2 linked regions of the Chitinophaga varians genome follow. The protein of the gene in region 1 interacts with the protein of each later gene in a pairwise test. Links are inferred from orthologs where the notes say so. Each region holds a gene or a part of one and is shown on either strand. Other genes may lie near its edges.

Region 1 (3,247 bases):
TCTAAATAATATTTTAGACGATATGAACTTATCCATTGCAGAAGAGAACTACGTGAAGGCCATATATAAGCTCCAGGAAGGGGATACAGCCGTTACCACCAACGGACTGGCATACGAACTGGACACCAAACCGGCCTCTGTAACCGACATGGCTAAGAAGTTAAAAGAGAAACAACTGATAGACTATGAAAAATATAAAGGCATCACCCTGACCACGGAAGGCCGCAAAACCGCCCTGCAGATTGTGCGCCGTCACCGGCTGTGGGAGTGTTTCCTGGTAGACAAGCTGGCTTTCAGCTGGGAAGAAGTGCATGAGCTGGCCGAAGAACTGGAACATGTGCGCAGTGAAAAACTGACCACCCGGCTCAGTGAATACCTGGGCAATCCGACGGTAGATCCGCATGGAGACCCTATCCCCGATGCGCACGGCCGGATGGCCAAACCACGCCCGCAGACTTCACTGGACCAGGCCAACGCCAAGCGGCTCGTGGTCACTGCCGTTACAGACCAGTCAGTGGCCCTGCTGGCCTTTCTGAACGCCAAAGGTATCCGCCTCGGCACGCAACTGGAAATTGTCACGCATTATGAATACGACAATTCCATCGAAATAAAAATGAAACACGCGCCTTCTCTCACCATCAGTGAGCAGGTGGCTAAAAATATCATGGTAAGACCCGTTTAAAAAAATTACGAATTACGAATTACGGCCAACAAAGGAGCCCGCATTCGTAATTCGTAATTCGCAATTGAATTAATTATGGACTACAATCGTGCAACGTCGCTGAGTGAGGTACATCAGAGCATAGATACCAGCAATAAATCAAAGTGGAAAAAGCTGTTCGCCTTTTTCGGGCCTGCCTACCTTGTCAGCGTAGGCTATATGGACCCCGGCAACTGGGCCACCGACCTCGCCGGCGGCAGCCAGTATGGCTATAAACTGATATGGGTACTGTTAATGAGCAACCTGATGGCCTTGCTGCTGCAAAGTCTCAGCGCCCGGCTGGGCATCGTTCGTGGCCGCGACCTGGCACAGGCCAACAGGGAAACATATCCCCGCAGCGTCAACTTCATCCTCTACCTCCTGGCGGAAGTGGCCATTGCGGCCACCGACCTGGCGGAGGTGCTGGGCATGGCCATCGGGCTGCAACTGCTCACCGGCCTGCCGCTGATATGGGGCGTCAGCCTCACCGTACTGGACACGTTCCTGCTGCTTGTATTACAACGTTACGGCATCCGCAAAATGGAAGCCTTTATCGTGGCGCTCGTGGCCATCGTAGGTGTTTCCTTCATGGTGCAGCTGGTCATGGCCAAACCGGATATGCGGGAGGTGGCACAGGGCTTCATCCCTTCCATCCCCGATAATACCGCGCTGTATATTGCTATCGGTATCATCGGCGCCACCGTGATGCCGCATAACCTTTACCTGCACTCCGCACTGGTGCAAACACGTAAGATCAAACGGGACGACGCAGGCATCAAACAGGCGCTGAAACTCAACTTTGTGGACAGCACCATCGCGCTCAACCTCGCTTTCCTTGTCAACGCCGCCATACTCATCCTGGCAGCAGCAGTATTCTTTAAAACCGGACGCACGGACATTGCGGAAATACAGGACGCGCATCAGCTGCTGGAACAGTTACTGAGCAGTAAGCTCGCGCCCATCCTCTTCGCCGTGGCGCTGATTGCCGCAGGACAGAGCAGCACCGTGACCGGCACCCTTGCCGGGCAAATCATCATGGAAGGTTACCTGCACCTGCGCATCAATCCATGGCTGCGCCGGCTGCTGACCCGCCTGCTGGCCATCGTGCCGGCTTTCCTGGTCATCCTTATCGCCGGGGAAAACCAGGTAGGCGCCCTGCTGGTCTTCAGCCAGGTACTGCTGAGCATGCAGCTGGGCTTCGCTATCATCCCCCTGATCCACTTCGTGAGCGATAAACACACCATGGGCAAATTCGCCATCAAACCCGTCACCAAAGTACTTAGCTGGGCCATCACTGCTTTGTTGGTATATTTGAATATGCGCATGGTGTACACAGAAGCAATGGGCTACATTTCCGGCAACGGTAATGTTTTCATCGACGGCATCATCATCCTGGCCTCTGTCGGCTTTGTGGTGCTGCTGATCGTAACCGTGATATACCCGCTCATCAGCCGCTACCGCCAGGAAACGTCCGGCGGTATCCATACGCCGCAGGTGTCCCTCGGAGAACTGGAAAAGCCTGAATACAAACGCATCGCCATGGCGCTGGAGTTCAGCAAAAAAGACGAACAGATCATCTCTAATGCCATTGCTCACGGTAACGAGCATACGGAGTACCTGTTGATACACATCGTGGAAAGCGCGTCCGCCAAATACTTCGGTACAGAATCCGACGACTTCGAAACACGCAAGGACCAGGAACAGCTGGACACCTACCTGGCGCTGCTGAACAGCCGCGGCATCAAAGCCCGTGGCATGCTCGGCTTCCGTCACCGTGCCAAAGAAATTGCCCGCATCGTCAACCATGAAAAAGCAGACTTCCTCGTGCTCGGCGGCCATGGCCACAAAGGCATCAAAGACTGGATATACGGGGAAACGGCCAACCAGGTACGCCACTTTGTAAAAGTACCGGTGCTGGTGGTGCAGTAACTGCTACGACTATACGATTTTATATTTGTTTTTCGACGCTACTTCGTGCATTTCGAACCGGCGCACCAACAGCACCAATACGGCGGCTATGGCTGCAATAACGGCTACATACAATGCGATGTCACGTATACTTACGAGCATGGCTTGCAGATGCAGTTTCTTTTGTACCATGGCCTGCGCCGCCAGCGTAGCGTGCTGCACGTCCATCCCGTGTGAAAGGTATAAAGCCCTGAAACTGCCCAGCTCCCTGCCGTACAACGGATTATCGGGAGTGAGGCTTTCGGACAGCCAGGAGGCATGGGTAACAGTGTCCCTGAACAACCAGTTGCTGTACAAAGCGTAACCGGCAAAGGAACCGATAATGTACCGGAAGGATAAACTGCCCATCACCCGGTGGCCATTCATACGCCGCGGTATATTGGTGGCCGCAAAGGTGGAAAGAGTGGTCAGCACCAGGCCATAAGCCATGCCCTGCATCCCGTACGGTATCACCAACGCTTCAAAGGCAGCCGCAGTTTGAATATTATGGCTGAAAAGATACAGCGAGCCGCTATACAGCATAAAACCAATGCTCAGCATGACACGCCGTTGTACCCCTTTGTAAAGCAGCCAGCCGGT
Region 2 (3,197 bases), 320 kb from region 1 along the record:
TGCTTACATTATCCTAAAGAAAGCCTATACCGAAAGCTACTCTACTTATCTTTTTTACGCGATCTCCACGATCAAAAATTTCAGGTACGTTGTATTCTCAATATTCCTCAAAATGGGGTGATCTTTTGCCTGTGTCTGGAAAGTGACCTGGCGAAGGCGTTTTTTAGCATCTTTTGCAGCAGCGTCGATCGTTTCCAGGAAGAGTTCCGGTGATACCAGGTTGGTGCAGGAAGCTGTGACCAGGAAACCGCCCTGATTGAGCAGTTTCATACCCCTGAGATTAATTTCCTTATAACCGGTAACGGCTTTCCGGATATTCTCCCGGCTCTTGGTGAAAGCCGGCGGATCAAGGATCACCACATCAAATTTGCGTTCTTCCCGGGTATATTGTTTCAGTTGATCGAAAGCATTTACCGCCTGGAACTTGCACACATCCTGCAGGTTGTTGAGCTCCGCATTGCGGCGGGCAGTTTCCACGGCATGCTCTGAAATATCCAGTCCCAGTACGCTTTTAGCACCATAATATCCTGCGTGGCAGGAGAAAGTGCCGGTATAACAAAACGCTTCCAGCACGTTGGCGTCTTTCACGATCTGGCGTATTTCGCGGCGGTTGTCCTGCTGGTCCAGGAAATAGCCGGTTTTCTGGCCGTTTACGATGTCCACATGGAACTTCAGCCCGTTTTCGTTGATGATGACATTGGTATCAAAGGGTGCGCTGAGGAAGCCTTTCTGTTGCTCCATTCCTTCCAGTTCCCTTACCGGCACGTCATTCCGCTCATAGATGCCTTTCGGTGAAAAGATGCGGTTGAGCGCCTCCACGATGGCAGGCTTCCATCTTTCCATGCCCAGCGCCAGTGTTTGCAGTACAAAGTAGTCGTTGAACTTATCGATTACCAGGGCAGGCAGATCGTCAGCTTCCCCGAAAACGAGGCGGCAGTTTTCCACATAACCCAGTTTCTGCCGGTATTGCCAGCATTTGAGAAGACGGCGGTAGAAAAATTCGGGGTTGATTTCCTCGCTTTTATCGCGCGTCAGCAGGCGTACCAGGATCTGGGACTGTGGGTTGATATACCCTCTGCCGAGGAAAGAGCCCTGATGGGTGTGAACATCCACGATATCACCCGGCACTACCTCTCCTTTGATTTCGGACACTTCATTGCCGAAAATCCAGGGATGGCCCAGTAATACCCTGTTTTGTATCTGTTTCTTTAAAAAAACCTTGGTCATTGACTTTATTTCGAACCGCAAAGGTACAGAGAAGATCTGTCTTTTTGGCGGCCAAACCGGGGTTGGCAAAATAATTGACTAAGCACAATTGCAGATAATCATTACAATTATGACAGAAAAAGACCAAGACATGCAGACAAACGGACAGGCAAACAATGCTGGAGAAAACGAAAAAGGCATGCCTGATTTCAATGCTGAAGAAAATATCAGTGAAACATCTCATATGACTAATGCATTAGAGGTTGAACCTGAAGAGGAGTTGATCAAAAAAGATCAGCAACTGAATGAAATGCGGGATAAATACCTTCGTCTGCAGGCTGAGTTTGACAACTTCCGTAAACGCACCGCCAAAGAAAGACTGGAGCTGCTGCAAACAGCGGGTAAAGAAGTTATCATATCTTTGCTGGACGTACTGGATGATTCAGAGCGGGCTGCCAAACAGCTGAGCACTGCCAACGATATCACTGCGCTCAAAGACGGGGTAAACCTGGTATTCAACAAGTTGAAGACCACCCTGCAGGCCAAAGGACTGAAACCTATGGAAAGCCTGCACGCCACCTTTGATACTGACCTTCATGACGCCATTACCGAGATTCCGGCCCCTACGCCAGATCTTCAGGGTAAAGTGGTAGACGTATTACAGGAAGGCTATTACCTGAATGACAAGCTTATCCGTCATGCCAAGGTGATAGTGGGTAAATAATGGGCGTGACGATGTGGCATATATCGCAGCGATCGCCTGTGCAGATGTAAAACAATTTTTTTACTGAAAAAAACCGGTGCCTGGCACCGGTTATAAGTGATTTTATAATGTCTACCAAGAGAGATTATTACGAAATACTGGGTGTTTCCAAATCCGCCTCCCAGGATGAAATCAAGAAAGCTTACCGCAAGGTGGCCATGCAGTTTCACCCTGACCGCAATCCCAACAATAAGGAAGCGGAAGAAAAGTTCAAAGAAGCAGCCGAAGCCTATGAGGTATTAAGCGATGCTGACAAACGGGCACAATATGACCGTTTCGGGCATGCTGGCATGAACGGCGGCCGTGGTGGCGGTTTTGGAGGTGGTGGCATGAACATGGAAGACATCTTCTCCAATTTCGGTGACATTTTCGGTAATGACGATATTTTCGGCAGCTTCTTCGGCGGCGGCCGTGCTGGCGGCGGCGGCCGTCGTGGTCGTGGTACCCGCGGTTCCAACCTGCGCGTGAAAATCCGCCTGACCTACGAGGAAATCGCCAAAGGCGCCAATAAAAAAATCAAAGTAAAAAAATACGTTCCCTGCCAGCACTGCGGCGGCCTGGGCGCTAAAGATAAAAACGCGTTCCAGACCTGTAACACCTGCGGCGGCTCCGGCCAGGTGAGAAAGGTGACCCAAACCTTCCTCGGCCAGATGCAGACCGTTACCACCTGCCCCACCTGTCATGGTGAAGGCCAGATCATCACCAGCAAATGTGGCCACTGTAAAGGTGAAGGCCGCATGTACGGAGAAGAAATGGTAAGCATCGACATCCCGGCAGGCGTACAGGAAGGCATGCAGCTGAGCATGAGCGGTAAAGGCAATGCCGGCGAAAGAGGCGGCGCCCCCGGCGACCTGCTCATTCTCATCGAAGAAGAGCCACATCCGGAACTGCAGCGCGATGGCCTTAACGTAGCCTACGACCTGCATATATCCTTCCCCGATGCCGTTTACGGCACACAGGTGGAAGTACCCACCATCGACGGTAAAGCAAAAATCAAAATACCCGCAGGAACACAAAGCGGTAAAATCTTCCGCCTCAAAGGCAAAGGATTCCCCTCTGTCAACTCCTACGAAAAAGGCGACCAGCTCATACATGTAAACGTATGGACACCGCAACATGTCAGCGCGGACGAACGGGCCATGCTCGACAAACTCCAGACTTCTGACAACTTCAAACCCAATCCCGAAAAATCGGAAAAAGGCTTCTTTGAAAAAGTCAGAGACATATT

The links.
Region 2: the proteins of HGH92_RS05435 (region 1) and HGH92_RS06730 interact in binary tests that used the Escherichia coli proteins (3 or more experiments, as listed by UniProt). The link is inferred for Chitinophaga varians from one-to-one orthologs.

The regions. Positions count from the first base shown.
Region 1 is NZ_JABAIA010000001.1:1,343,373-1,346,619, forward strand. The notes cover bases 277-3,193. They hold HGH92_RS05435 (Nramp family divalent metal transporter), read left to right. Parts: upstream 277-757; coding sequence 758-2,629; downstream 2,630-3,193. Other genes in these bases: HGH92_RS05430 (metal-dependent transcriptional regulator), read left to right, coding at 277-682; HGH92_RS05440 (MFS transporter), read right to left, coding at 2,639-3,193. Outside these bases: more of HGH92_RS05430, read left to right, coding at 23-276; more of HGH92_RS05440, read right to left, coding at 3,194-3,247. UniProt on the Escherichia coli protein: H(+)-stimulated, divalent metal cation uptake system. Involved in manganese and iron uptake. Can also transport cadmium, cobalt, zinc and to a lesser extent nickel and copper. Involved in response to reactive oxygen.
Region 2 is NZ_JABAIA010000001.1:1,668,215-1,671,411, forward strand. The notes cover bases 267-3,133. They hold HGH92_RS06730 (nucleotide exchange factor GrpE), read left to right. Parts: upstream 267-1,336; coding sequence 1,337-1,930; downstream 1,931-3,133. Other genes in these bases: HGH92_RS06725 (class I SAM-dependent rRNA methyltransferase), read right to left, coding at 267-1,227; dnaJ (molecular chaperone DnaJ), read left to right, coding at 2,038-3,133. In the rest of the region: more of HGH92_RS06725, read right to left, coding at 55-266; more of dnaJ, read left to right, coding at 3,134-3,197. UniProt on the Escherichia coli protein: Participates actively in the response to hyperosmotic and heat shock by preventing the aggregation of stress-denatured proteins, in association with DnaK and GrpE. It is the nucleotide exchange factor for DnaK and may function as a thermosensor.